DNA from 3 places in the Sutcliffiella sp. FSL R7-0096 genome. Region 2 is predicted to be linked to each of the others. Evidence: a T-box and tRNA genes for the amino acid it is inferred to sense, from the RefSeq annotation. Region 2 holds a T-box; the other regions hold tRNA genes.

What was found. The T-box of region 2 lies ahead of proS (proline--tRNA ligase). A T-box ahead of a tRNA ligase gene usually reads a tRNA of that ligase, here a tRNA-Pro.
Region 1: it has a tRNA-Pro gene. The T-box ahead of proS (proline--tRNA ligase) is inferred to sense a tRNA for this amino acid. The anticodon was not compared.
Region 3: it has a tRNA-Pro gene. The T-box ahead of proS (proline--tRNA ligase) is inferred to sense a tRNA for this amino acid. The anticodon was not compared.

The regions. Positions count from the first base shown of each region.
Region 1 is NZ_CP152003.1:3,931,489-3,940,783, forward strand. It holds gene MKY77_RS20140 (sugar phosphate nucleotidyltransferase) at 1-871, opposite strand, end outside; gene MKY77_RS20145 (glucose-1-phosphate adenylyltransferase) at 907-2,064, opposite strand; gene glgB (1,4-alpha-glucan branching enzyme) at 2,068-3,951, opposite strand; tRNA gene MKY77_RS20155 (tRNA-Glu) at 4,460-4,531, opposite strand; tRNA gene MKY77_RS20160 (tRNA-Ser) at 4,540-4,630, opposite strand; tRNA gene MKY77_RS20165 (tRNA-Asn) at 4,636-4,710, opposite strand; tRNA gene MKY77_RS20170 (tRNA-Ile) at 4,731-4,807, opposite strand; tRNA gene MKY77_RS20175 (tRNA-Gly) at 4,815-4,888, opposite strand; tRNA gene MKY77_RS20180 (tRNA-His) at 4,896-4,968, opposite strand; tRNA gene MKY77_RS20185 (tRNA-Thr) at 4,992-5,067, opposite strand; tRNA gene MKY77_RS20190 (tRNA-Phe) at 5,106-5,178, opposite strand; tRNA gene MKY77_RS20195 (tRNA-Asp) at 5,201-5,276, opposite strand; tRNA gene MKY77_RS20200 (tRNA-Met) at 5,280-5,356, opposite strand; tRNA gene MKY77_RS20205 (tRNA-Ser) at 5,538-5,630, opposite strand; tRNA gene MKY77_RS20210 (tRNA-Ile) at 5,646-5,722, opposite strand; tRNA gene MKY77_RS20215 (tRNA-Met) at 5,727-5,803, opposite strand; tRNA gene MKY77_RS20220 (tRNA-Ala) at 5,966-6,038, opposite strand; tRNA gene MKY77_RS20225 (tRNA-Pro) at 6,059-6,135, opposite strand; tRNA gene MKY77_RS20230 (tRNA-Arg) at 6,140-6,216, opposite strand; tRNA gene MKY77_RS20235 (tRNA-Leu) at 6,254-6,342, opposite strand; tRNA gene MKY77_RS20240 (tRNA-Gly) at 6,351-6,425, opposite strand; tRNA gene MKY77_RS20245 (tRNA-Leu) at 6,442-6,522, opposite strand; tRNA gene MKY77_RS20250 (tRNA-Lys) at 6,531-6,606, opposite strand; tRNA gene MKY77_RS20255 (tRNA-Thr) at 6,611-6,686, opposite strand; tRNA gene MKY77_RS20260 (tRNA-Val) at 6,722-6,797, opposite strand; rRNA gene rrf (5S ribosomal RNA) at 6,807-6,923, opposite strand; rRNA gene MKY77_RS20270 (23S ribosomal RNA) at 7,046-9,295, opposite strand, start outside.
Region 2 is NZ_CP152003.1:549,982-559,276, forward strand. It holds gene sat (sulfate adenylyltransferase) at 1-1,001, shown strand, start outside; gene cysC (adenylyl-sulfate kinase) at 1,017-1,619, shown strand; gene MKY77_RS02975 (nitrite/sulfite reductase) at 1,635-3,266, shown strand; gene MKY77_RS02980 (DUF3906 family protein) at 3,250-3,468, shown strand; gene cobA (uroporphyrinogen-III C-methyltransferase) at 3,472-4,248, shown strand; gene MKY77_RS02990 (sirohydrochlorin chelatase) at 4,285-5,022, shown strand; gene MKY77_RS02995 (NAD(P)-dependent oxidoreductase) at 4,994-5,626, shown strand; gene MKY77_RS03000 (hypothetical protein) at 5,772-6,272, shown strand; T-box leader at 6,363-6,565, shown strand; gene proS (proline--tRNA ligase) at 6,806-8,239, shown strand; gene MKY77_RS03010 (MalY/PatB family protein) at 8,261-9,295, shown strand, end outside.
Region 3 is NZ_CP152003.1:401,750-411,044, reverse strand. It holds rRNA gene MKY77_RS02285 (23S ribosomal RNA) at 1-2,851, opposite strand, end outside; rRNA gene MKY77_RS02280 (16S ribosomal RNA) at 3,054-4,605, opposite strand; tRNA gene MKY77_RS02275 (tRNA-Gly) at 4,727-4,800, opposite strand; tRNA gene MKY77_RS02270 (tRNA-Pro) at 4,813-4,886, opposite strand; tRNA gene MKY77_RS02265 (tRNA-Arg) at 4,903-4,979, opposite strand; tRNA gene MKY77_RS02260 (tRNA-Leu) at 5,078-5,163, opposite strand; tRNA gene MKY77_RS02255 (tRNA-Leu) at 5,188-5,271, opposite strand; tRNA gene MKY77_RS02250 (tRNA-Gln) at 5,288-5,362, opposite strand; tRNA gene MKY77_RS02245 (tRNA-Val) at 5,513-5,588, opposite strand; tRNA gene MKY77_RS02240 (tRNA-Glu) at 5,639-5,710, opposite strand; tRNA gene MKY77_RS02235 (tRNA-Ser) at 5,718-5,808, opposite strand; tRNA gene MKY77_RS02230 (tRNA-Asn) at 5,814-5,888, opposite strand; gene MKY77_RS02225 (SprT family protein) at 6,219-6,692, opposite strand; gene cmpA (cortex morphogenetic protein CmpA) at 6,797-6,907, shown strand; gene MKY77_RS02215 (Tex family protein) at 6,963-9,182, opposite strand.

The sequences.
Region 1 (9,295 bases), 1.5 Mb from region 2:
CTTTTTGCATCACAATACTGTTTTTGACCACGGTACCTTTTCCAATTCTTACACCCCGGAAGATGATACTGTTTTCCACATGCCCCTCAATGATGGCACCATTGGCAATCATGGAGTTCTTCACATAAGCATCTTTTGAATAGCTTGTTGGCGGCTCATCTTTTACTTTCGTAAAAACAGGCTGGTTCTTCACAAATACCTGCTTCCAGACGGAAGGATCCAACAGTTCCAGGCTGTGCTCATAATAGCTCTCCAAGGAATCGATCACTGCTGCATAATTCGTATATTCGTAGTTGCATATTTTATAGCCGCTCGTAATGTCCTGCACCACATCCATGATACTTCTATACCCTGTTTGCTCATGATTCATGAATAATTTGACAAGTAAATCTTTTTCTAATACATACATATCCAGCGTTTCATCTTCTTTCACCACATGCGTGATATCACATCTATTCTGAATATGGCGATCTAAAATTTGATTGAAATTCAAATTGCACACTGTGAAACTATTGGCGATAACAACATATGTCTGATTGCTCCGCACGAAAAAGTCCTCATTCTCTTTGAAATGCTGAAAGGAACCAGTATTCACATTTTCCGAACTTGGGAAGAAAAACAATCCATCACGTTTGCGATCCAGATCCCATTGTTTCCCCGATCCAAGGTGATCCATCAGCGATCGGTACTGGTAACGCGGAAAGATGGCTACATTCTGTATTCCCGAATTGACCATATTGGATAGAACAAAGTCTATCAAGCGATAACGGCCGCCAAAAGGAACTGCAGCTATTGAACGCTTCAACGTCAACTCCTGCATATCTTCATTATGGATTGTAGCATCGATGATCCCAAGCATTGATTTATTCATAAAAGACACCCTTCCTGTGTTTGATTTTGCGTCTATTAACGGGTAGTGGAGAAAATTCCTTTATCCATCATTTCCTCTGTCACTAAAATAATCTCGTCTTCATTCTTCTCTGGGCAAATGACGGCACCATCTGGAATCTTGATACCTGCAGGAATGATTGCCTTATTCACATATACATTCTCTCCTATTACCGCATCAGGCATAATAACAGAGTTTTGGATCACAGAGTTTTTACCGACATTTACACCTTGGAATAATACGGAATGATCGATTTTCCCTTCAATGAAGCAGCCTTCATTCACAAGGGAGTCCTTCACATCTGCATACGGGGCAATAAACTGTGGAGGCTGATTTGGATTAACAGAATAGATTCTCCAATCATACTCGAACAGATTCAGTTCACAATCCTCTTTTAATAGGTCCATATTCGCTTCCCAAAGACTTTTAACCGTCCCGACATCCTTCCAATAACCTTTAAAAGGATAGGCAACCAACCTCTTGTTCTCTTCTAATAACAAGGGAATGACATCCTTCCCGAAGTCATGGCTGGATTCTGGGTTCCTGTCATCCATTTCCAGATACTCTTTCAAAATAGACCATTTGAAAATATAGATTCCCATGGATGCCAGGTTGCTTTTAGGGTGGGCAGGTTTTTCGTCAAATTCAACCACTTCCAGCTTCTCGTTCGTATTCATGATGCCAAATCTGCTCGCTTCCTCCCATGGTACCTCCACCACGGAGATGGAGACATCCGCATCCTTTTGAATATGGTAATCTAACATTTCCTCGTAATTCATTTTATAAATGTGGTCACCAGAGAGAATTAACACGTATTCCGGGTCATACTGGGTAAGGTAATTTATATTCTGGTAGATGGCACTCGCAGTCCCTGTGTACCATTTGACACCCGAAGATTCGGTATAAGGAGGTAGTACCGTCACTCCCCCATTTTTACGGTCAAGGTCCCATGTACTCCCAATGCCGATATAGGAATTGAGTACCAGCGGCTGGTATTGAGTCAAAACCCCGACAGTAGTAATCCCTGAGTTTGTGCAATTGCTCAATGCAAAATCTATGATTCTATATTTTCCACCAAAAGGGACGGCCGGCTTAGCTAAAGTTTTCGTCAAGGAACTGAGTCTGCTCCCTTTTCCTCCTGCTAGTAACATTGCTACACATTTATTCTTCGACATCCGCTACCTCTCCCCTCTAATTTTCTTTGGTCTCCACATACTTACACCAAACGGAGCAACATTGACCATCATATGATATTGCTTACCGTGATATGCTCCCTCTTGTGCACTAATTTCCTGATCATTCACAAAGCCACTCCCACCAAACCTTTGCTCATCAGAATTGAATACTTCTTCATATTCCGCTAAAAGGGGGACTCCTACTTTAAAGCCTTCATATGAGGCACCAGTGAAATTACATAGTATAACTAACATATCCCCAGGTTTTTTGCCTCTTCTGATAAAAGAGAAGATGCTTTGATCCCGGTTGTCAGCATCAATCCATTCAAACCCTTCCGCCTCATGATCCCATTCATACAAAGCCTTTTGATTATGGTAAAAAGACAATGCCTCTTTGAAATAATGATGAAGCTGTTGATGAGATTCATACTGATCTATCAAGAACCAATCCAATTGCTCCAGGTCCTTCCACTCATCGAACTGTCCAAACTCTCCACCCATGTAAAGGAGCTTCTTACCGGGATGTGCCAGGAAAAATCCATACAGCAACCTTAACTGTGCAAATTTTTCATGGTACTCACCTGGCATTTTGTTAAGCAATGATTTTTTTCCATGAACGACTTCATCGTGTGAAAACGGTAAAATGAAATTTTCGGAGAATGCATACACGATTGAAAATGTCACTTTATCGTGCAGAGGCTTCCTTTGCTCTGGTGATGCCTCCATATAGCTTAGAATGTCATTCATCCATCCCATATTCCATTTATAGTTGAATCCCAATCCCCCGCTAGAAGTTGGAGTAGTGACAAGAGGCCAATCCGTAGAATCTTCCGCAATCATCAGCACACTGTAATCCTTCTCAAAGACCGCCTCATTTAACTTTTTCAAAAACTGCTGGGCAAACGGATTCGCATGCTCCTCTTGTGAATTCGGCCAGTACAACATATTTGCCACAGCATCCACCCGGAAACCATCTACATGATAATACTCCATCCAAAACAGGGCATTGGAAATGAGGAAACTTCGAACTTCAGGCTTACCAAGATCGAAATTAGCAGTCCCCCACACCTCATTCTCCCGATCATGATAGTTCTCATATTCAAAGACAGGTGCTCCGTCAAACATATACAAGCCATGGCCATCCTTACAGAAGTGACCAGGAACCCAGTCCAGTATTACACCGATATCTTCTTGGTGACATGCATCGATGAAAGCCATCAGGTCAACCGGACTTCCGTACCGGCTCGTTGCAGCATAGTACCCTGTACCTTGATATCCCCATGAACGATCATACGGATGCTCTACTAGCGGAAGTAATTCAATATGAGTGAAACCATGCTCCTTTACATAAGGAATAAGCTCGGCAATCAACTCTCTATAGGAAAAGAGCTCATCCCCCACTTTTTTCTTCCAGGAACCAAGATGCAGCTCATATATGAACATTGGCTTCTCATAAACCAGCTTCCGCTTTTTCTTTCTGCGCCAATTCTGATCTTTCCATTTATAACCTTCCATATCATAGACAATGGAAGCTGTATTAGGGCGCACCTCTGCATGAAAAGCATAAGGATCTGCCTTATGTAATATCTCTCCTGATTGTGTAACAATTTCATATTTATATAAATGTCCGTTCAGATCGTCTTCTATATGGATGCTCCATACACCCTCATTATTCAATCTTTCCAGTGGATGCTTCTGCCCGTTCCACTCGTTAAAAGAACCTATGACTCGAACCGCTTTCGCATTAGGTGCCCAGACAGTAAACCTGGTCCCCAACACCTTCTTGCGATGGCGTACGATATGTGCTCCAAAAAGTTCATAACTTTTATGTAACGTCCCCTCGTGAAAAAGGTGCAGTTGAAAATCCGTCGTACTTGTAGCAATCAATTTTTTCACCCTTCCGTCATTCCATATAAAAAGAATATTGTTATACACTACTATTCTCTTTTTTATAATATTCTCCTTTATACGACAAGTCAGAATCGTATGACATAAAACAACATATTAAATACCGGTAGGGGATTTTGTCGAATTTTATTTTTTTCAGGAAATCGTTTTCATTGTTGTTTTAAAAGAACTCTTGATTTATCAACGTTTTTGTAAGGGGATACAAAAGGAGATGATTCGACCAAATACTAGGAGGACTTTTGTGGTATTATGTCGAAAAGTATTTAATAGAATTAAAGTGAAAATAACAAAATGTATACGCATACACTTTGTTTCTATTCTAATATATTAAATATATTATTGAAAAATGTGTTTGAGATGAAAATGAAAAGGGTATAGATTATGTTGTCAATCTATTTTTATAGGAGTGTTGAGGAGAAAAAAAGGTAGTAATGAAAAAAGACAAATAAAAAAAGCCATGATATTTTATAAATACCACAACTTTTGATGACCCGTACGGGATTCGAACCCGTGTTACCGCCGTGAAAGGGCGGTGTCTTAACCGCTTGACCAACGGGCCAGATATTCTGGCGGAGAAGGAGGGATTTGAACCCTCGCGCCGCTTACACGACCTACACCCTTAGCAGGGGCGCCTCTTCAGCCACTTGAGTACTTCCCCAGAGATGGCTCCACCAGTAGGATTCGAACCTACGACCCTTCGGTTAACAGCCGAATGCTCTACCGCTGAGCTATGGTGGAACGTCATTTTTTTTATAAAATGGTGGGCCTAAGTGGACTCGAACCACCGACCTCACGCTTATCAGGCGTGCGCTCTAACCAGCTGAGCTATAGGCCCACAAAAATGGAGCGGGTGATGGGAATCGAACCCACGACATCAGCTTGGAAGGCTGAGGTTTTACCATTAAACTACACCCGCTAAAAAGGGCGACTGATGGGAATCGAACCCACGAATGCCTGAACCACAATCAGGTGCGTTAACCACTTCGCCACAACCGCCATAATACTATTTAATTTAAGAATGGTGCCGGCGATAGGAGTCGAACCCACGACCTACTGATTACAAGTCAGTTGCTCTACCAACTGAGCTACACCGGCATTTAATGATGTTTTCTTCACTTTGTGAAAAAACAAAGTGGCTCGGGACGGAATCGAACCGCCGACACATGGATTTTCAGTCCATTGCTCTACCAACTGAGCTACCGAGCCAAACTATAATATTTTGAAAAAATGGCGGTCCCGACCGGGATCGAACCGGCGATCTCCTGCGTGACAGGCAGGCATGTTAACCGCTACACCACGGGACCATTTGGTTGCGGGGACAGGATTTGAACCTGCGACCTTCGGGTTATGAGCCCGACGAGCTACCGGACTGCTCCACCCCGCGATAATATTAATTAAGTTTAAAATTCTATGCTTATATATACCGACTGTCCCGTTCTCTGAAAGTGTGTGCAGAGTAGTCTGTCGACCGGTACAACTCGAAGCTTTTGCAAGAAGCCTATGCTCGTTGCTCCACCCCGCGATAATAATATAGAATCTATACTCACCATATTCTAAAGTTAATATGGCGGAGGAAGAGGGATTCGAACCCCCGCGGGCTTTGACACCCCTGTCGGTTTTCAAGACCGATCCCTTCAGCCGGACTTGGGTATTCCTCCGCGTATAGAAAGAACTGGTGGACCTTGTAGGACTCGAACCTACGACCGGACGGTTATGAGCCGTCTGCTCTAACCAGCTGAGCTAAAGGTCCTTTTTGGTAGCGGCGGAGGGGATCGAACCCCCGACCTCACGGGTATGAACCGTACGCTCTAGCCAGCTGAGCTACACCGCCAAAAAGTAAAAGTATTTCATTAGATTTACAGGCACCAATGTTACTGGTCTGTGTCCCTTCCTCTGCAAGCAAATTCAAGGATGCTAATCCGTCGGCACAACTCGGAGCAAATTCTTGAAGTAATGCTCGTCGCTACACCGCCAAAAAGTAAAAGTATTAAAGTGGAGCCTAGCGGGATCGAACCGCTGACCTCCTGCGTGCAAAGCAGGCGCTCTCCCAGCTGAGCTAAGGCCCCATATCAAGGGTAAATATTAATGGTCGGGAAGACAGGATTTGAACCTGCGACCCCTTGGTCCCAAACCAAGTGCTCTACCAAGCTGAGCTACTCCCCGATAATGGCGCGCCCGAGAGGACTCGAACCCCTAACCTTTTGATCCGTAGTCAAACGCTCTATCCAATTGAGCTACGGGCGCTTATAAATGAAAGTAATTTTGCTATTATAAAAAACTCTGGTGCCGAGGACCGGAATCGAACCGGTACGGTAGTCACCTACCGCAGGATTTTAAGTCCTGTGCGTCTGCCAGTTCCGCCACCCCGGCAAATCTGTTGGAGCGGAAGACGGGATTCGAACCCGCGACCCCCACCTTGGCAAGGTGGTGTTCTACCACTGAACTACTTCCGCTAATATAAAATTACAATGCGGGTGAAGGGACTCGAACCCCCACGTCAAAGACACTAGATCCTAAGTCTAGCGCGTCTGCCAATTCCGCCACACCCGCAAGATAAATGGTGTGCCATGAAGGACTCGAACCTTCGACCCTCTGATTAAAAGTCAGATGCTCTACCGACTGAGCTAATGGCACATAATGGTGCCGGCGATAGGAGTCGAACCCACGACCTACTGATTACAAGTCAGTTGCTCTACCAACTGAGCTACACCGGCATTATTGTTGATTTTTTCAATATGTGAAGAATTTATGGTGGAGGATGACGGGATCGAACCGCCGACCCCCTGCTTGTAAGGCAGGTGCTCTCCCAGCTGAGCTAATCCTCCATATTATCCGCCTGGCAACGTCCTACTCTCACAGGGGGAGATCCCCCAACTACCATCGGCGCTGAAGAGCTTAACTTCCGTGTTCGGTATGGGAACGGGTGTGACCTCTTCGCCATCATTACCAGACAAATAATATTATACAAAATTGAGAAAGAAAATCAAGAAGTTTTTCATCTTTTTTATTCCTTCAAAACTAGATAGTGTGTTCGTATCAAGATATTCATATCGTTCACTTATTTCATCATTGTTGGGTTAAGTCCTCGATCGATTAGTATTCGTCAGCTCCACATGTCGCCATGCTTCCACCTCGAACCTATCTACCTGATCATCTTTCAGGGATCTTACTTACCGAAGTAAAAGGAAATCTCATCTTGAGGGGGGCTTCATGCTTAGATGCTTTCAGCACTTATCCCGTCCGCACGTAGCTACCCAGCTATGCCTTTGGCAAGACAACTGGTACACCAGCGGTGCGTCCATCCCGGTCCTCTCGTACTAAGGACAGCTCCTCTCAAATTTCCTGCGCCCACGACGGATAGGGACCGAACTGTCTCACGACGTTCTGAACCCAGCTCGCGTACCGCTTTAATGGGCGAACAGCCCAACCCTTGGGACCGACTACAGCCCCAGGATGCGATGAGCCGACATCGAGGTGCCAAACCTCCCCGTCGATGTGGACTCTTGGGGGAGATAAGCCTGTTATCCCCGGGGTAGCTTTTATCCGTTGAGCGATGGCCCTTCCATGCGGAACCACCGGATCACTAAGCCCGACTTTCGTCCCTGCTCGACTTGTAGGTCTCGCAGTCAAGCTCCCTTGTGCCTTTACACTCTGCGAATGATTTCCAACCATTCTGAGGGAACCTTTGGGCGCCTCCGTTACTCTTTAGGAGGCGACCGCCCCAGTCAAACTGCCCACCTGACACTGTCTCCCAGCCCGATAAGGGCTGCGGGTTAGAATTTCAATACAGCCAGGGTAGTATCCCACCGACGCCTCCACCGAAGCTAGCGCTCCGGCTTCTCAGGCTCCTACCTATCCTGTACAAGCTGTACCAAAATTCAATATCAGGCTACAGTAAAGCTCCACGGGGTCTTTCCGTCCTGTCGCGGGTAACCTGCATCTTCACAGGTACTATAATTTCACCGAGTCTCTGGTTGAGACAGTGCCCAGATCGTTACGCCTTTCGTGCGGGTCGGAACTTACCCGACAAGGAATTTCGCTACCTTAGGACCGTTATAGTTACGGCCGCCGTTTACTGGGGCTTCGGTTCAAAGCTTCGCTTGCGCTAACCTCTCCCCTTAACCTTCCAGCACCGGGCAGGCGTCAGCCCCTATACTTCGCCTTACGGCTTCGCAGAGACCTGTGTTTTTGCTAAACAGTCGCCTGGGCCTATTCACTGCGGCTCTCTCGGGCTTTAACACCCTAACAGAGCACCCCTTCTCCCGAAGTTACGGGGTCATTTTGCCGAGTTCCTTAACCAGAGTTCTCTCGCTCACCTTAGGATTCTCTCCTCGCCTACCTGTGTCGGTTTGCGGTACGGGCACCATACTCCTCGCTAGAGGCTTTTCTTGGCAGTGTGAAATCAGGAACTTCGGTACTATATTTCCCTCGCTATCACAGCTCAGCCTTAATGAGAAGCGGATTTGCCTACTTCTCAGCCTTACTGCTTAGACGCGCATATCCAACAGCGCGCTTACCCTATCCTTCTGCGTCCCCCCATTGCTCAAACGGAGTGGAGGTGGTACAGGAATATCAACCTGTTATCCATCGCCTACGCCTTTCGGCCTCGGCTTAGGTCCCGACTAACCCTGAGCGGACGAGCCTTCCTCAGGAAACCTTAGGCATTCGGTGGAAGGGATTCTCACCCTTCTTTCGCTACTCATACCGGCATTCTCACTTCTAAGCGCTCCACCAGTCCTTACGGTCTAGCTTCAACGCCCTTAGAACGCTCTCCTACCACTGTTCGTAAGAACAGTCCGCAGCTTCGGTGATACGTTTAGCCCCGGTACATTTTCGGCGCAGAGTCACTCGACCAGTGAGCTATTACGCACTCTTTAAATGGTGGCTGCTTCTAAGCCAACATCCTGGTTGTCTAAGCAACTCCACATCCTTTTCCACTTAACGTATACTTGGGGACCTTAGCTGGCGGTCTGGGCTGTTTCCCTCTTGACTACGGATCTTATCACTCGCAGTCTGACTCCCATGGATAAGTCTTTGGCATTCGGAGTTTGACTGAATTCGGTAATCCGATGAGGACCCCTAGTCCAATCAGTGCTCTACCTCCAAGACTCTAACACATGAGGCTAGCCCTAAAGCTATTTCGGAGAGAACCAGCTATCTCCAGGTTCGATTGGCATTTCACCCCTACCCACACCTCATCCGCTCACTTTTCAACGTGAGTCGGTTCGGGCCTCCATTCAGTGTTACCTGAACTTCACCCTGGACATGGGTAGATCACCTGGTTTCGGGTCTACGACCACGTACTCATTCGCCCTATTCAGAC
Region 2 (9,295 bases):
GCTTCCTTAACAAATCCGACTACCAATCTGTCGTCGAAAACCTCCGACTCCGAAACGGCACGGTCTGGTCGGTCCCTGTCACACTGCCCGTCACAAAAGAAGTAGCAAGCACCTTACAACAAGGGGAAACCTATAAGCTTACCCACCAACAGACCACATATGGAGTCATCACCGTTTCGGAATGGTACGAACCGGATCTCCATAAAGAGGCTCATGAAGTATACAAAACGGAGGAACTCGCACATCCCGGGGTCAAGCGGTTATTCGAACGGGGCGACATATACGTGGCGGGGGAAATCAAGCTAACCAAAAAACCAGACAAAGGGGTAGCCCAGGATGTCTGGATCGAGCCAAAAGAAACCCGTGAACTTTTCCAACAAAAAGGCTGGAAAACGGTCGTCGGCTTCCAAACGAGAAATCCTGTCCACCGCGCTCACGAATACATTCAGAAAGCGGCGCTCGAAACAGTGGATGGACTATTCCTTAATCCACTCGTAGGCGAGACAAAATTAGATGATATTCCAGCCGACGTCAGGCTAAGGAGCTACCGGGTGCTTCTTGAAAACTACTATCCAACAGATCGTGTCCAACTTGCAGTCTACCCAGCAGCCATGCGCTATGCCGGACCAAGGGAGGCAATCTTCCATGCCATCGCCAGAAAGAACTTCGGCTGCACCCATTTTATTGTTGGACGTGACCACGCTGGGGTTGGCGATTACTACGGCACCTATGATGCGCAGCATATTTTCCAACAGTTCACAGAAGAGGAGCTTGGTATCAAGCCATTGTTTTTCGAGCATAGCTTCTATTGCACCAAATGCGAGGGCATGGCCTCTGATAAAACATGCCCGCACCCTAAGGAAGACAGGGTCATTTTATCAGGAACGAAGGTGAGGGAGTTGCTGAGAGCCGGGGAACTGCCACCGTCCACCTTCAGCCGAAAAGAAGTCATCGAAGTCCTGATCGACGGTTTACAACAACAGAAATCAGCTGCCGTATAAGGGGGAAATAAAAAAATGAGCTCAAAAGCGACAAACATCACTTGGCATGAACAGACCATCACAAAAGAGGAGCGCCGTGCACAGAATGGGCATGGCAGCTGCGTCCTCTGGTTCACCGGACTCTCGGGATCTGGTAAATCGACCATTGCAAACGCAGTCTCCACGGAACTATACCGCCAAAGTATTAACGAGTATGTGCTGGATGGAGACAATGTCCGCCATGGACTCAACAAGGACCTAGGATTTTCAGACGCGGACCGGAATGAAAACATTCGACGCATCGGTGAGGTGGCAAAACTTTTCGTAGATAGCGGAAAGATTGTCACCACTGCATTCATCTCACCGTTCCGATCTGACAGGGATCAAGTGAGGGCGTTGTTTGAGGAAGGTGAGTTCATTGAAGTGTTCGTGGACTGCCCGTTGGAGGAATGTGAAAAAAGAGATCCGAAAGAGCTGTACAAAAAAGCAAGACGCGGGGAAATAAAGGACTTCACCGGCATTGATTCCCCGTACGAAGAGCCGCCCCAAGCGGAACTCACGATACATTCCAATAAGCTGACGGTGGAAGAAGCCGTCAACACGATACTCAAATACTTAAGAGATCAAAAGATTATTTAAAAGGGGGAAACACTCATGGCATATATAAAGCATTGGGCCGACAACGAAAAGCTCAACAAGACGGAAAAAGCAAAACTGGAGAAGGATGGCCTCAGGATCCTTGATGACATCCCGCACTACGCCAAGAATGGATTTGATTCCATCCCTAAAGATCAGTGGGACCTATTCAAATGGGCAGGACTTTACCTGCAACGACCGAAAGAGGACGGCTACTTCATGATGCGGGTTAATGTGCCATCCGGTATCCTAACCAAGCCTCAAGTGGAAGCGTTGGCAGGGATTGCGCGCGATTATGGCAGGGGCGTTTTTGACATCACCACAAGGCAGGCGATTCAATTCCACTGGTTGGAAATCGAACAGATTCCGGACATCTTCAACCGCTTGGAAGCGGTGGGGCTATCAAGTGCAGGGGCGTGTGGGGACATCACTCGTACCATAGTCGGCAATCCGATCGCCGGCCTTGATCCAGACGAGCTTTTTGATACAACGGACATTGTAAAAGAAGTCTATGATTTCTTCCAGAAGAATGAGGACTTCTCTAACCTGCCGCGAAAATACAAGATGTCCATCAGCGCCAATACGAAAAATGCATCGAATGCGGAAATCAACTGTGTTTCCTTTACACCGGCGACTAAGACGATAGATGGAGAGGAAAAGCATGGTTTTCATCTTAAAGTTGGTGGAGGGCTCTCCTCCAGGCCATTTCTGGCAGAGACGATTGATGTGTTTGTGGAACCGGAAAAGACGCTTGAAATCGCGATTGCGGTCACCACGATCTTCCGTGATTTCGGTTACCGGGAGAAGCGCCATCTTGCACGCCTGAAGTTTTTGATTGCTGATTGGGGACCGGAAAAATTTAAGGAGAAGCTGCTAGAGTACACCGGCCCACTACCTTCCAAAGGCGAAGAGCCGAAAGAGGAGTGGAATGCAGGCTACTTCTACGGCATCCATGACCAGAAGCAGGAGGGATTGAAGTTCCTCGGCTTCAACGTACCGGTCGGACGCTTAGATTCCGAAGAAGTGTTCGAGCTTGCGAGAATATCGGAAAAATACGGAAATGGGGAGATTAGAACCTGTAACTCTCAGAATCTCATCATCCCGAACATTCCAGCTGAAAATGTGGAAACGTTGCTCAAGGAACCGATTTTTGAACGCATTTCCATCAATCCGAACTCCTTCCTCGGCCATGCGGTTTCCTGCACCGGAATCGAGTACTGCAACCTGGCCTTGGTGGAGACGAAGGAGCGCATGCGATTGATTGCGGAGGAACTGGATCAGCGCATAAGCTTGGATGTCCCTATCCGAACCCATATGGTCGGCTGCCCGAATTCATGCGGTCAGCGCCAGATTGGCGACATCGGCCTGCAGGGGATGAAGATGCGCAATGAGCAAAAAGAGATGGTGGAAGCCTATGAAATCTATGTAGGAGGCACCTTGAACAAAGGCGGAAAGTTCAATGAAAAGCTGAAGGGGAAAGTGGCGGCAGAGGAATTGACGGATGTCCTCGAGGAGCTATTGATCTACTTCCGCGACCAGAAGACAAAAGGGGAATCCTTCTTTGATTTTGTCGGACGAGTGGGAGTCTCGACCTTGCAAGACGTACTAGATACTATTTTAGGAAAAGAAACAGATGGCGTATCTGTATAGATTTGATGTAGCCCTTGAGGCTAAGGAAATTGTATCCGTCATATTTGCTGAGAATGATGAATCGGCTTTTGAACACCTGGATGTGGAGCTTGAGAAGTTTTATCTGAAGGAACCCACAGTGAAGGAAGTTATTTTACGAGAGAAAAAGCGCCTTGGGAAGAAGAGTGGCTATATATTAGATCCAGAGGAGAAAGGGTGGTAGCGCATGAAGGGAAAAGTATATTTGGTGGGAGCGGGTCCCGGGGATCCCGAATTGATTACGGTGAAGGGGTTGCGCCTACTCGAGCAAGCGGATGTCATCCTTTATGACCGTCTGGTGAATCCTGAACTACTAAACTATGCAAAAAAGGATGCGCAGCTCGTCTACTGTGGAAAGCTGCCCCACTACCACACGATGAAGCAAGAGACGATCAATCACTTTCTTGTAAAATATGCCAAAAAAGGCTTGCAGGTCGTACGCTTGAAAGGAGGCGACCCGTTCGTTTTCGGTCGTGGCGGCGAGGAGGCGGAGGAATGCTCCAAGCAGGATGTCCCTTTTGAGGTAATACCGGGAATCACCGCTGGGATTGGAGCGGCTGCCTACGCTGGCATTCCAGTCACCCACAGGACCTTGAGCAAAAGTTTCGCCTTCGTCACCGGACACCAGGCAGGTGACAAGGAGGCGGAGCATCAATGGGCAAACCTTGCACATGCGGTGGATACAATCTGTGTGTACATGGGGGTTTCCCAGCTGCCAAATATACTCATGCGACTACAGGAGAACGGCAAGTCGCCAAAAACACCTATCGCCCTTGTCCACTGGGGTACGCTAAATGAACAGCGGACGGTTGTTGGCACGCTTGCCAATATCGAGCGAAAGGTGAAGGATGCCAACATCTCCAATCCAAGCATGATCGTAATTGGGGAAGTGGTGAAACTCCATGAGAAGCTGCACTGGTTCGAAGAGGAGGTCGTGCCACACTTACCTGTGGTGCATGGATAGAAGGGAGCGGGTTTTGTGACTAGGGCTATTTTATATGTGGGACATGGAACGCGTTCAAAAAAGGGAGCGGAGGAAGCGAAAGAATTTTTAGGGCGGGTCATTGCCCGGGTGGATGCACCAATCCAGGAAATCAGCTTCCTGGAGCTGACCGAGCCATACATTCCAGAAGGTTTCGGACGCTGTGTGGCAAAAGGAGCGACAGAGATCACCGTTGTTCCCATCTTTCTTTTGACGGCTGGGCATATAAAAGAGGATATCCCGGAAGCGCTCGAAACACTGCGTGTGAAATATCCGGATGTCAGTGTGGAGGTCGCCCCTGCTTTTGGCGTGCAGGAGCGGATTGTGGATGCCATAAGTGAATTGGTGAAGACCTCTATCGGAAAGGTGGATCCGGTGGATTCCGTGTTGGTGGTGGGTAGGGGCAGTAGTGATCCCGCTATTCATGGGGCTTTTGCAGAAATAAAAGCGGGGCTTGAAGAGAGACTCGGTGTTTCACGAGTGAGTGTCTGCTATCTGGCGGCAACCACGCCATTATTTGCCGAGGGCATAGAGTCGATTAGTTTCGAAGCTGATGGCCGGGTGCTGGTTGTGCCTTACCTGCTCTTTGCCGGATTGCTATTAAGTGAGGTGGAAAGGGAGGTCCGGAAGAGGAATCGTGCTGGACAGGATATTGTATTAATCGAGCCGTTAAGTCGGCACGGGGCGATTCAGGATATTGTCGTGGAGCGGGCTTCTGGAAAGGAGGATGTTAGAGTTGCAACCGTTGATCATTGATTTGAAAGGGAAAAAGGTTGTCATCGCAGGCGGTGGGAGGATTGCGGCCCGTAAAGCGAAGGTGCTGGATGCGGAGCAGGCGGATATCACGTTTATCGCACCGGAATTTTCCGAGGAAGTGAAGGAACTGTCGGCGATGAGAGGCTACCGATTGGTGGAGCGTGGAGCGAAGGTGGATGATTTTAGGGATGCCTTTCTTGCCATACTCGCTACGAATAACAGGAATGTGAACTCGGCGCTTGTGGGTGGGTTGCACCCGTCACAGCTCGTATGCGTTGTAGACGAGTCAGGGGAAGGGAATGTCACATTCCCTGCAACCGTCAGGCGCGGGAATTTACAGATCGCCGTGACCTCCAATGGTTCCAGCCCCAAGTTGACCCGCAAACTAAAAAGGAAGCTAGAGGAACAGTTCGATTTTTCTTGGATTTCTTATACAGAGTTTCTGGCGGAATATCGGGAGGTGGTAAAGCGGTTACCTTTGTCATTAGAAGAAAAGGGAGAACTGCTGTGGGAGATATTGGAGGATAGGTATCGTTTAGACGAAAAGGCCAGGGAAGAGAAACTGGGGGAATTATTGCGGTTGAAGGAAAGGTTTATATCTTAATAAATACATGAAAAAGCGCTCGTACTTGTCGGATTGTACGGGCGTTTTTCATTGATTAAGGAAATAGAGGAAAATACACCCAAACAGTATCTGGAATAGTATAATAAAGCTATCATAACCTTTATCTATGAAGGAGGGTGCTAGTTTGGACAATATGTTCTACCGTAAATTTACCGCATTCTATGTTTCTACCATTATCATCTCCCTCTTCATTTCTGCAGGCTCCTTCGGTCAAGGGCAACCGGTCTACCTTGATTCGTTCTTGGGCTGGGCTTACATACTCCTTTTCGTGGTTGGAGGAATCATTCTCGTATATGGCAATCTAATTTCCCTCGGTATCGAGTATGTAGTAAATAGGTGGATGAAAGGAAATGCTATCGCTTTTATCCTGATGCATGGGGTTTTTGGTGGAGTGCCTGTCGTCTGGTCTCAACAATGGACGCTTACCCTATATACTACAGGTGCGGCATTACTTTATGCGATAGTGGATCGGTGGATATTCAATCGAAGTTGCAAGAACAAACATACATGGCCAGTCCATACAGTTGCGCCGGTACTTTTCTTGATTTTGTTCGCTATTTTCATGGTCAAGTCCCAATCTCTACCTACCTATGGTACAGAACAGGTTGTGGGGTTTATCCTCTAGGGAATGTTATAGAAATTAAATCGATTGACCATACTTTATTAAAAATAATAGATTGACAAAATTTCCAACAAACCTATATAATCTTCTCAATATCAAACGTCGAAGAGGACCAGTAAAATGATTTCGTCTATCCAAGAGAGGGTGCCGAGTGGTGGGAGGCAGCCATAGATGACCATTTGAACCTGCCTCAGAGTTCTGCATCCGAAACGGTGCAGCGGTTCAAAACCGTTACCATGAAAGAGAGTGAAGCCTTGCTTTGAATAAGGGTGGTACCGCCGGAAATGGTCCCTTATTTATAGCGGGGCTTTTTTTATTTATCTGTAAAATGGGTTTGGCATCAACTCGGGGTATTTTGGCACGAACTTTCAAAGGAGGCTCTCTCGTTTACTAGCATACCCCGGCGATTATAATCCAAGCGTTGAATTCAGATTAAAAAGACAGGAGATTAATAAAAATTTCACATAGATTAAGCCGATATTTTTACTAACAAATAGAAATATCCTTAATACTTTGAAAAAAAGGAGCAAACCAACATGTCCAATAAAAATTTCGTAGAAAAAATCACTAATATGGACGAAGACTTCGCCCAATGGTACACGGATGTTGTCACCAAAGCCGAACTTGTCGATTACTCCAGCGTCCGCGGCAGCATGATCATCCGCCCATACGGCTATGCACTTTGGGAAAACATCAAAGACTCACTCGACAAACGAATTAAAGAAACCGGCCACGAGAATGTCTATATGCCACTTTTCATCCCGGAGAGCCTGCTTCAAAAAGAAAAAGATCACATCGAAGGGTTCGCGCCAGAAGTGGCCTGGGTTACCCATGGTGGCGATGAAAAGCTACAGGAACGCTTAGTTGTCCGTCCTACATCAGAAGTGCTGTTTGGCGAACACTACAAAAACATCATCCATTCCTACCGCGACCTGCCAAAGCTCTACAACCAATGGGCAAATGTGGTTCGTTGGGAAAAGACAACAAGGCCATTCCTGAGAACCCTAGAATTCCTTTGGCAAGAAGGGCATACGTGCCATGAGACAGACGAACAGGCACACGAGGAAACGGTGAAAATGCTCAACGTCTATGCGGAAATCTGTGAGGATATCCTGGCTATCCCTGTCATCAAAGGGCAAAAAACGGAAAAGGAAAAATTCGCTGGAGCCAAATACACCTACACCATTGAGAGTCTGATGCACGATGGCAAAGCTTTACAATCAGCAACATCTCATCATCTGGGAGATGGTTTTGCCAAAGCATTCGGCATTCAATTTCTGAACCGTGAAGGAAAGCAAGAATACGTCCAGCAAACTTCCTGGGGCTTCACAACCCGTATCATAGGAGCGATGATCATGGTGCATGGCGATGACCGCGGTCTTGTCGTTCCTCCAAGGATTGCACCAACGCAGGTCATGATTGTCCCAATCGCTCAGCACAAAGAAGGGGTCCTTGATTTTACCTATGATTTAAAAGAAAAGCTGGCCAAAACTATTCGCGTAGGAATAGATGCCAGTGACAAAAAGCCAGGATGGAAATTCAACGAGTACGAAATGAAGGGAATTCCACTAAGACTGGAAGCGGGGCCACGCGATATCGAACAACAACAAGTAGTCCTTGTCCGCCGTGACACCGGCGAGAAAATAATCACACCTATGGAAGGACTGGCAGCCAAGATCCAAGAAATCCTCGAAGACATCCAGAAAAACCTTTTAGAAAAAGCAAGATCCCACCGCGAAGCGAAAACAAGTGTGGCGACAACTTTCCAAGCTTTCCAAGAACAAATCGAAGGAAAAGGCGGCTTCATCAAAGCCATGTGGTGTGGCGAGCAAGCGTGCGAGGACAAAATAAAAGAGGAAACTAGCGCCACATCACGTTGTATGCCTTTTGAACAAGAACAGGTAGCCGAAAATTGTGTATGTTGCGGAAATGAAGCAAAACATATGGTATATTGGGCTAAGGCATACTAGATCGATTAAGGGGAGAAAGCCATGCAACTGGAAAAATTCATCGACCGCAGAAAGACGCATTCGGTCAAATGGTTCATCGAAGATCAAGATATTATCCCGCTTTGCATCGCAGATATGGATTTCCAGGTTTCCGAAGAGATTGTCAGTGCCATCAGCCAAAAAGCCACTCACGGAATCTATGGATACAGTACATTTTGCGCCAGGTACTACGACGCGGTAGAACACTGGTGGAAGACGCAATACGATTGGGAGCTGAAGCACGAATGGATCTCGTTCAGTCCGGGAATCATTCCGGGGATGAACCTTTTATTGAAGGCATTAACGCAACCGGGTGATTCGGTGATTGTGCAGGATCCTGTTTATTATCCGTTCTTTTCTACCATCCAAACACAAGGGTGTAACATCTTGCATAATTCCCTCCTCTATTCCGAGGACGGCTATAAAATGGACTTCGAAGATTTTGAAGAAAAAGCAGCTCAGCCAAATACGAAGGTGTTCATCCTCTGCAGCCCGCACAATCCGGTCGGCAGAGTCTGGACTCGTGAAGAGTTACGAAAGATTGGGGAGATTTGTGAAAGACATGGAGTGATGGTGATCTCAGACGAAATGCATGGCGACCTCACCTATCCGGGGCACAAGCATATTCCATTCGCAAAGGTGCATCCTGACCATCTGGATTTTTCCATCACCTGCGCAGCACCAAGCAAGACGTTTAACATTGCGGGAATGCAAAGCTCTATTTTTATCATTCCGAACAAAGAAATAAAAGAGAAATACGAAACGCTCCTAAACGGTTTCGGGCTGATGCGTCCCAATGCGTTCGCGGTAGAAGGAACCATCGCAGCCTACTATAAAGGGGTGCCTTGGCTTCAAGAAGTGAAGGAGTATTTAAATGAAAACCTAGAGTATGTTTACACATACTTGAAGGAGCATATTCCAGCCATAAAAGTAGTGAAACCCGAGGCAACTCATTTGATCTGGCTGGATTGCCGGGAGCTCGGAATTGCTGCAGAAGAATTGCACGCCTTCTTTTTAGAAAAAGCGGGAGTCCGACTT
Region 3 (9,295 bases), 150 kb from region 2:
CTTTCAGGGATCTTACTTACCGAAGTAAAAGGAAATCTCATCTTGAGGGGGGCTTCATGCTTAGATGCTTTCAGCACTTATCCCGTCCGCACGTAGCTACCCAGCTATGCCTTTGGCAAGACAACTGGTACACCAGCGGTGCGTCCATCCCGGTCCTCTCGTACTAAGGACAGCTCCTCTCAAATTTCCTGCGCCCACGACGGATAGGGACCGAACTGTCTCACGACGTTCTGAACCCAGCTCGCGTACCGCTTTAATGGGCGAACAGCCCAACCCTTGGGACCGACTACAGCCCCAGGATGCGATGAGCCGACATCGAGGTGCCAAACCTCCCCGTCGATGTGGACTCTTGGGGGAGATAAGCCTGTTATCCCCGGGGTAGCTTTTATCCGTTGAGCGATGGCCCTTCCATGCGGAACCACCGGATCACTAAGCCCGACTTTCGTCCCTGCTCGACTTGTAGGTCTCGCAGTCAAGCTCCCTTGTGCCTTTACACTCTGCGAATGATTTCCAACCATTCTGAGGGAACCTTTGGGCGCCTCCGTTACTCTTTAGGAGGCGACCGCCCCAGTCAAACTGCCCACCTGACACTGTCTCCCAGCCCGATAAGGGCTGCGGGTTAGAATTTCAATACAGCCAGGGTAGTATCCCACCGACGCCTCCACCGAAGCTAGCGCTCCGGCTTCTCAGGCTCCTACCTATCCTGTACAAGCTGTACCAAAATTCAATATCAGGCTACAGTAAAGCTCCACGGGGTCTTTCCGTCCTGTCGCGGGTAACCTGCATCTTCACAGGTACTATAATTTCACCGAGTCTCTGGTTGAGACAGTGCCCAGATCGTTACGCCTTTCGTGCGGGTCGGAACTTACCCGACAAGGAATTTCGCTACCTTAGGACCGTTATAGTTACGGCCGCCGTTTACTGGGGCTTCGGTTCAAAGCTTCGCTTGCGCTAACCTCTCCCCTTAACCTTCCAGCACCGGGCAGGCGTCAGCCCCTATACTTCGCCTTACGGCTTCGCAGAGACCTGTGTTTTTGCTAAACAGTCGCCTGGGCCTATTCACTGCGGCTCTCTCGGGCTTTAACACCCTAACAGAGCACCCCTTCTCCCGAAGTTACGGGGTCATTTTGCCGAGTTCCTTAACCAGAGTTCTCTCGCTCACCTTAGGATTCTCTCCTCGCCTACCTGTGTCGGTTTGCGGTACGGGCACCATACTCCTCGCTAGAGGCTTTTCTTGGCAGTGTGAAATCAGGAACTTCGGTACTATATTTCCCTCGCTATCACAGCTCAGCCTTAATGAGAAGCGGATTTGCCTACTTCTCAGCCTTACTGCTTAGACGCGCATATCCAACAGCGCGCTTACCCTATCCTTCTGCGTCCCCCCATTGCTCAAACGGAGTGGAGGTGGTACAGGAATATCAACCTGTTATCCATCGCCTACGCCTTTCGGCCTCGGCTTAGGTCCCGACTAACCCTGAGCGGACGAGCCTTCCTCAGGAAACCTTAGGCATTCGGTGGAAGGGATTCTCACCCTTCTTTCGCTACTCATACCGGCATTCTCACTTCTAAGCGCTCCACCAGTCCTTACGGTCTAGCTTCAACGCCCTTAGAACGCTCTCCTACCACTGTTCGTAAGAACAGTCCGCAGCTTCGGTGATACGTTTAGCCCCGGTACATTTTCGGCGCAGAGTCACTCGACCAGTGAGCTATTACGCACTCTTTAAATGGTGGCTGCTTCTAAGCCAACATCCTGGTTGTCTAAGCAACTCCACATCCTTTTCCACTTAACGTATACTTGGGGACCTTAGCTGGCGGTCTGGGCTGTTTCCCTCTTGACTACGGATCTTATCACTCGCAGTCTGACTCCCATGGATAAGTCTTTGGCATTCGGAGTTTGACTGAATTCGGTAATCCGATGAGGACCCCTAGTCCAATCAGTGCTCTACCTCCAAGACTCTAACACATGAGGCTAGCCCTAAAGCTATTTCGGAGAGAACCAGCTATCTCCAGGTTCGATTGGCATTTCACCCCTACCCACACCTCATCCGCTCACTTTTCAACGTGAGTCGGTTCGGGCCTCCATTCAGTGTTACCTGAACTTCACCCTGGACATGGGTAGATCACCTGGTTTCGGGTCTACGACCACGTACTCATTCGCCCTATTCAGACTCGCTTTCGCTACGGCTCCGTCTCTTCGACTTAACCTTGCACGGGATCGTAACTCGCCGGTTCATTCTACAAAAGGCACGCTATCACCCATTAACGGGCTCTAACTACTTGTAGGCACACGGTTTCAGGATCTATTTCACTCCCCTTCCGGGGTGCTTTTCACCTTTCCCTCACGGTACTGGTTCACTATCGGTCACTAGGGAGTATTTAGCCTTGGGAGATGGTCCTCCCTGCTTCCGACGGGATTTCTCGTGTCCCGCCGTACTCAGGATCCACTCAGGAGGGAACGAAGTTTCAACTACAGGGTTTTTACCTTCTATGACGGACCTTTCCAGATCGCTTCATTTACCCCGTTCCTTTGTAACTCCATGTTGAGTGTCCTACAACCCCAAGAGGCAAGCCTCTTGGTTTGGGCTAATTCCGTTTCGCTCGCCGCTACTCAGGAAATCGCGTTTGCTTTCTCTTCCTCCGGGTACTAAGATGTTTCAGTTCCCCGGGTCTGCCTTCATTACCCTATGTATTCAGGTAAAGATACTGCTCCATTACGAGCAGTGGGTTTCCCCATTCGGAAATCTCCGGATCAAAGCTTACTTACAGCTCCCCGAAGCATATCGGTGTTAGTCCCGTCCTTCATCGGCTCCTAGTGCCAAGGCATCCACCGTGCGCCCTTAATAACTTAACCGTCGACCAAAATTGGTCATGTGTCGATATCAGCGATGATATCTATAAAGAAAATTACTAAGATGAACGATATTTTGTGAATATCTTGATATTAGTTACATTATCTAGTTTTCAAGGAACAACTATGACAATTCGTAAGAATTGCCTATTTAGAGAGAATGCTCTCTCAAAACTAAACAAAACAACAAGCGTACATTCCTTAGAAAGGAGGTGATCCAGCCGCACCTTCCGATACGGCTACCTTGTTACGACTTCACCCCAATCATCTGTCCCACCTTAGGCGGCTGGCTCCAAAAGGTTACCCCACCGACTTCGGGTGTTACAAACTCTCGTGGTGTGACGGGCGGTGTGTACAAGGCCCGGGAACGTATTCACCGCGGCATGCTGATCCGCGATTACTAGCGATTCCGGCTTCATGCAGGCGAGTTGCAGCCTGCAATCCGAACTGAGAACGGTTTTATGGGATTGGCTCGACCTCGCGGTTTTGCTGCCCTTTGTACCGTCCATTGTAGCACGTGTGTAGCCCAGGTCATAAGGGGCATGATGATTTGACGTCATCCCCACCTTCCTCCGGTTTGTCACCGGCAGTCACCTTAGAGTGCCCAACTGAATGCTGGCAACTAAGATCAAGGGTTGCGCTCGTTGCGGGACTTAACCCAACATCTCACGACACGAGCTGACGACAACCATGCACCACCTGTCACTCTGTCCCCCGAAGGGGAACGTCCTATCTCTAGGAGTGTCAGAGGATGTCAAGACCTGGTAAGGTTCTTCGCGTTGCTTCGAATTAAACCACATGCTCCACCGCTTGTGCGGGCCCCCGTCAATTCCTTTGAGTTTCAGTCTTGCGACCGTACTCCCCAGGCGGAGTGCTTAATGCGTTAGCTGCAGCACTAAAGGGCGGAAACCCTCTAACACTTAGCACTCATCGTTTACGGCGTGGACTACCAGGGTATCTAATCCTGTTTGCTCCCCACGCTTTCGCGCCTCAGTGTCAGTTACAGACCAGAAAGTCGCCTTCGCCACTGGTGTTCCTCCAAATCTCTACGCATTTCACCGCTACACTTGGAATTCCACTTTCCTCTTCTGCACTCAAGTCCCCCAGTTTCCAATGACCCTCCACGGTTGAGCCGTGGGCTTTCACATCAGACTTAAAGGACCACCTGCGCGCGCTTTACGCCCAATAATTCCGGACAACGCTTGCCACCTACGTATTACCGCGGCTGCTGGCACGTAGTTAGCCGTGGCTTTCTGGTTAGGTACCGTCAAGGTGCGAGCAGTTACTCTCGCACTTGTTCTTCCCTAACAACAGAGCTTTACGACCCGAAGGCCTTCATCGCTCACGCGGCGTTGCTCCATCAGACTTTCGTCCATTGTGGAAGATTCCCTACTGCTGCCTCCCGTAGGAGTCTGGGCCGTGTCTCAGTCCCAGTGTGGCCGATCACCCTCTCAGGTCGGCTACGCATCGTCGCCTTGGTGAGCCGTTACCTCACCAACTAGCTAATGCGCCGCGGGCCCATCTGTAAGTGATAGCCGAAACCATCTTTCAATAAAGAACCAGGAGGTTCCTTATATTATCCGGTATTAGCTCCGGTTTCCCGAAGTTATCCCAGTCTTACAGGCAGGTTGCCCACGTGTTACTCACCCGTCCGCCGCTGACCTTTCAAAAGCAAGCTTTTAAAAGGTCCGCTCGACTTGCATGTATTAGGCACGCCGCCAGCGTTCGTCCTGAGCCAGGATCAAACTCTCCAATAAAGAGTCTGAGCTTTTGCTCAAAATTTGCTAGCTTGTGTTACTTAAATCATTTTGTTAATCCCGTAGAATTAACGTTATGACGCTGTTGTTTTGTTTAGTTTTCAAAGATCATTCAATATTATGGAGCGGGTGATGGGAATCGAACCCACGACATCAGCTTGGAAGGCTGAGGTTTTACCATTAAACTACACCCGCATTATCTAGAAATCGGGAAGACAGGATTTGAACCTGCGACCCCTTGGTCCCAAACCAAGTGCTCTACCAAGCTGAGCTACTCCCCGTTCACTTTATAAATAATGGCGCGCCCGAGAGGACTCGAACCCCTAACCTTTTGATCCGTAGTCAAACGCTCTATCCAATTGAGCTACGGGCGCTTCGTAATAATGTTTATTTTCAATGTCGCTCTCAGAGGCGACTTAACTATAATATCAATTTCAGCGTTTCATGTCAACACTTTTTTGAAATTATTTTTTGGTGCGGCCGAGAAGAGTCGAACTTCCACGGGGTTGCCCCCACTAGGCCCTCAACCTAGCGCGTCTGCCATTCCGCCACGACCGCGAAAATGAATGGCTAGAAAATGTATGGTGCGGGTGAAGGGACTCGAACCCCCACGTCAAAGACACTAGATCCTAAGTCTAGCGCGTCTGCCAATTCCGCCACACCCGCATACATTTTATAAAGTTGGCTGGGCTAGCTGGATTCGAACCAACGCATGTCGCAGTCAAAGTGCGATGCCTTACCGCTTGGCTATAGCCCACTGATTATACTTCGTGAATCTATCTTCTTGGAGTAGCTACATGAGCTTACACCGCAGATATTATTTTGACTATTTCAGAAGGAAATAGGCGGAATAATATCGACACCAAAGTCCACGATGTTCTTAAATAGATAGAGGATAATGTCCCTCTGGTGGAGGATGACGGGATCGAACCGCCGACCCCCTGCTTGTAAGGCAGGTGCTCTCCCAGCTGAGCTAATCCTCCAGATTGGAAGTGGGCAGCAAAGCAATCTTGCTTTGCAACCCACTTAGTAGTGACCCGTACGGGATTCGAACCCGTGTTACCGCCGTGAAAGGGCGGTGTCTTAACCGCTTGACCAACGGGCCTTAAGAATGGCGGAGAAGGAGGGATTTGAACCCTCGCGCCGCTTACACGACCTACACCCTTAGCAGGGGCGCCTCTTCAGCCACTTGAGTACTTCTCCATTTATGGCTCCACCAGTAGGATTCGAACCTACGACCCTTCGGTTAACAGCCGAATGCTCTACCGCTGAGCTATGGTGGAATAATGCAAAAGGTTTCACTACGCATCTTATAACTTGCAGACGCCGAACGTCCCGATTTCGGGAAGCATTACAGTGAAGTTGCTCAATCGGTACGCTGTAGAATCTCAAGGGAGATTATTCGAGCGTGCTCTACCGCTGAGCTATGGTGGAATATTACTACGGTAATGAAATTGTTATGTCGATTTTCGTTCTTATTCGTCGCAACCGACTGTTTTAATTTTAATAAGATTGTACGAAAAAGTCAAGTTTTTTTGCAACAAAATGATATATCATCATAATTGTCATTTCGTCACTTTTTTAAAACAGCGACTAGAATAAAGTATCATATTTCATGGTCGTATGTCAACACGCTTTTCGATTTCTCTTAGCTTCCCTCTACATTTTCCACATCTATACTTGATTGTATTCACCCTTCTTACTCTTTTATATAATTGGTGACAGTCCTTGCATTCATATATACGGAAAGTTTTCGGCTTGGACTGCGGTGCCTCAATCGGTGTACAGAACCTTGGGGCTCCGACTTTTTTCAGCAGGGTGCGGAAATCCCGGTCTCGATGCTTATATCCTTTCCCTTGGATATGCAAGTGGTAATGACAGAGTTCATGTTTGATAATCCCTACAAGCTCGTCCATCCCTAACGCATCGTAGTATTTTTTGTTGATTTCGATGTTGCTTGTGGAGGTCAGGTATCTCCCTCCCGTTGTTTTCAAGCGGTGGTTGAATGATGCTGTATGTAGAAAAGGTCTATTAAAATAGGTCATAGATATTTCTTCTATTAGCTTCTGAAGATCCTTGTCTTCCATCTGTCCTCCCCCTTCCTTTGAACCCTCCCCATTATACTGCATACTATAGAATAAATTAAGTCATTTGTAGCCTTCGAGTTAAATGTAGAAGGAGGTACAGGAAGATGCCGTCTTGGTTTAGAAAGCAGATGCAACGCGCTTACCTGGAAAAGGATCGTTACCAAATCAAAATGTTGAATCAGTGTTGGTTTTTTTATTATAAGAAGAATGGCTAAAGCTAAACCCCGAGTTGCATGGAACATTGCGCTCGGGGTTCATTGTGTGCTGTATTTATACTTCCTGTTTTTGTGGTTGCAACATAGTCAAGGAGACACGTCCTTTGTTGACTTCCACACCGTCCACCCAAACGGTTACGATGTCCCCCACCGAGACAACATCGAGTGGGTGTTTTACAAACCGGTTGCTTAGCTTGGAGATATGGACCAGACCATCCTGCTTTACTCCGATATCAACGAATGCTCCGAAGTCGACTACATTACGGACCGTTCCTTCTAGCTCCATTCCTTTTTGCAGGTCTTCCATTTTCAAAACATCCTGTTTAAGAAGCGGAGTTGGCATATCATCGCGAGGATCACGCTCGGGTCTGATCAAGGAATCAATGATATCCTGAAGCGTGATAGGTCCGATATTTAAATCTTCCGCAAGCTTGGAAACATCTACGCCTTTAAGTGCTTCTTGGAGCTTGGCCGTTCCAATTTCTTTTTCGGAAGCCCCTAGCTGCTTTAAGAGTTTCTTTACGTCCGGATAGGTTTCGGGATGGATACCTGTTCTATCAAGCGGTTGTTTCCCGTCGATGATTCGAAGGAATCCGATACACTGTTCATAGGTTTTGGCACCAAGTCTAGGGATACCCTTCAGGTCTGCCCTACTGGCGAATTTGCCATCCTCTTCACGCTTTTTGACGATATTGTTGGTGACGGTCTTTGATAAGCCAGCAACATATTGAAGCAAAGAGGAAGATGCAGTGTTTACATTCACTCCTACTTGGTTTACCACTGTTTCGACTACGAAATTAAGGGATTCCGCCAGGCGCTTTTGAGCGACGTCATGCTGATATTGACCCACCCCTACTGATTTCGGATCTATTTTCACTAGTTCCGCCAACGGGTCTTGTAGTCGTCTGGCAATGGAAACGGCACTTCTCTCTTCTACTTGCAGATCCGGAAATTCCTCTCTTGCAAGATCAGAAGCGGAATAGACACTCGCTCCCGCTTCATTAACGATCAAGTAGGAGATGCTATTCCCGCTTTCTTTCATTACTTCTGCGATTAGCTGTTCTGTTTCACGGGATGCCGTACCATTACCTATTGCGATCACTTCGATTTTATAGGTAGCCAGCACATCGAGTAGCTTCCTGATAGCCTCTTCTCGCTTGTTTGCGCCAGTGTGCGGATAAATGACACTGATATGGAGCACTTTTCCAATCTCGTCCACTACCGCGAGCTTACATCCCGTTCGATATGCAGGGTCTACCCCCAATACAACTCGCCCTTTTAAAGGTGGTTGGAGCAAAAGGTTTCTCAGATTTTCGGAAAAGATATGGATAGCCTGTTCCTCGGCCTTTTCCGTTAACTCTTTTCTAATTTCACGCTCAATGGCCGGTTCAATCAATCGTTTGTAGCCGTCTTCAATCGCTTCCTTTACAAGAGGGGTTGCAATGGACGACTCCCTCTTTATCACTTGGCGATTTAAGTAATCAATCACCCTGTCTGTTGGAGCAGAGATGGAAAGTCGTAAAACATCCTCTTTTTCCCCACGGTTTACAGCCAGGATCCGGTGAGGAAGAATCCGAGATATGGCTTCTTCATACTCATAGTACATGGCGTAAACTTCTTTTTCGTCTTTTTCCGCTTTCTTTACTGTCGAAACGACCTTTCCTTGCTTAAAAGTAACGTCACGAATGTATTGGCGATAAGAAGGCTCATCTGAAAATGTTTCGGCAAGGATATCCTTCGCACCCTCTAGCACCTCTTCAACGGAGGTCACTTCTTTTTCCTCGGATAGAAAGCCCTGTGCTTTCTCCTCCAATGATGGAGATGACGGGAAGGTGAGCAACCATTGAGCATATGGCTCGAGCCCCTTTTCTTTTGCAACAGTCGCTTTTGTCCGGCGCTTTTGTTTGTATGGACGGTAAAGGTCTTCAACCTGTTGCAGTTTTGTCGACTTAAGAAGATTTGCCTTAAGTTCAGGCGTCAGTTTTCCTTGTTCTTCAATAAGGCGGATAACTTCTTCTTTTCTATTTTCAAGGTTTTGTATGTATTGCCATTTTTCCATGATCGCCCTGATTTGGACTTCATCTAACGAACCAGTCTGTTCTTTTCTGTATCTGGCGATAAAAGGGACTGTATTGCCCTCTTCTAAAAGTCCTATCACTTTTTTGGCCTGCGATTTTGATACCTCTACATCTTTGACTAGCAAATTTACCAATTGCTCACTTTTTTCGTTCCATTCCAATTTTGTAGCCTCCCAACATAGTATCCCATCTTCCATTTTAACAAATTAATGAACAAAGAAAAAAGACTAACACTAATTTGTTAGTCTTGGACTGTTGAAACCCAAAAGTATTTGCATTCAACTGTTGATCTTCGTTCCAGGTGCTTCGC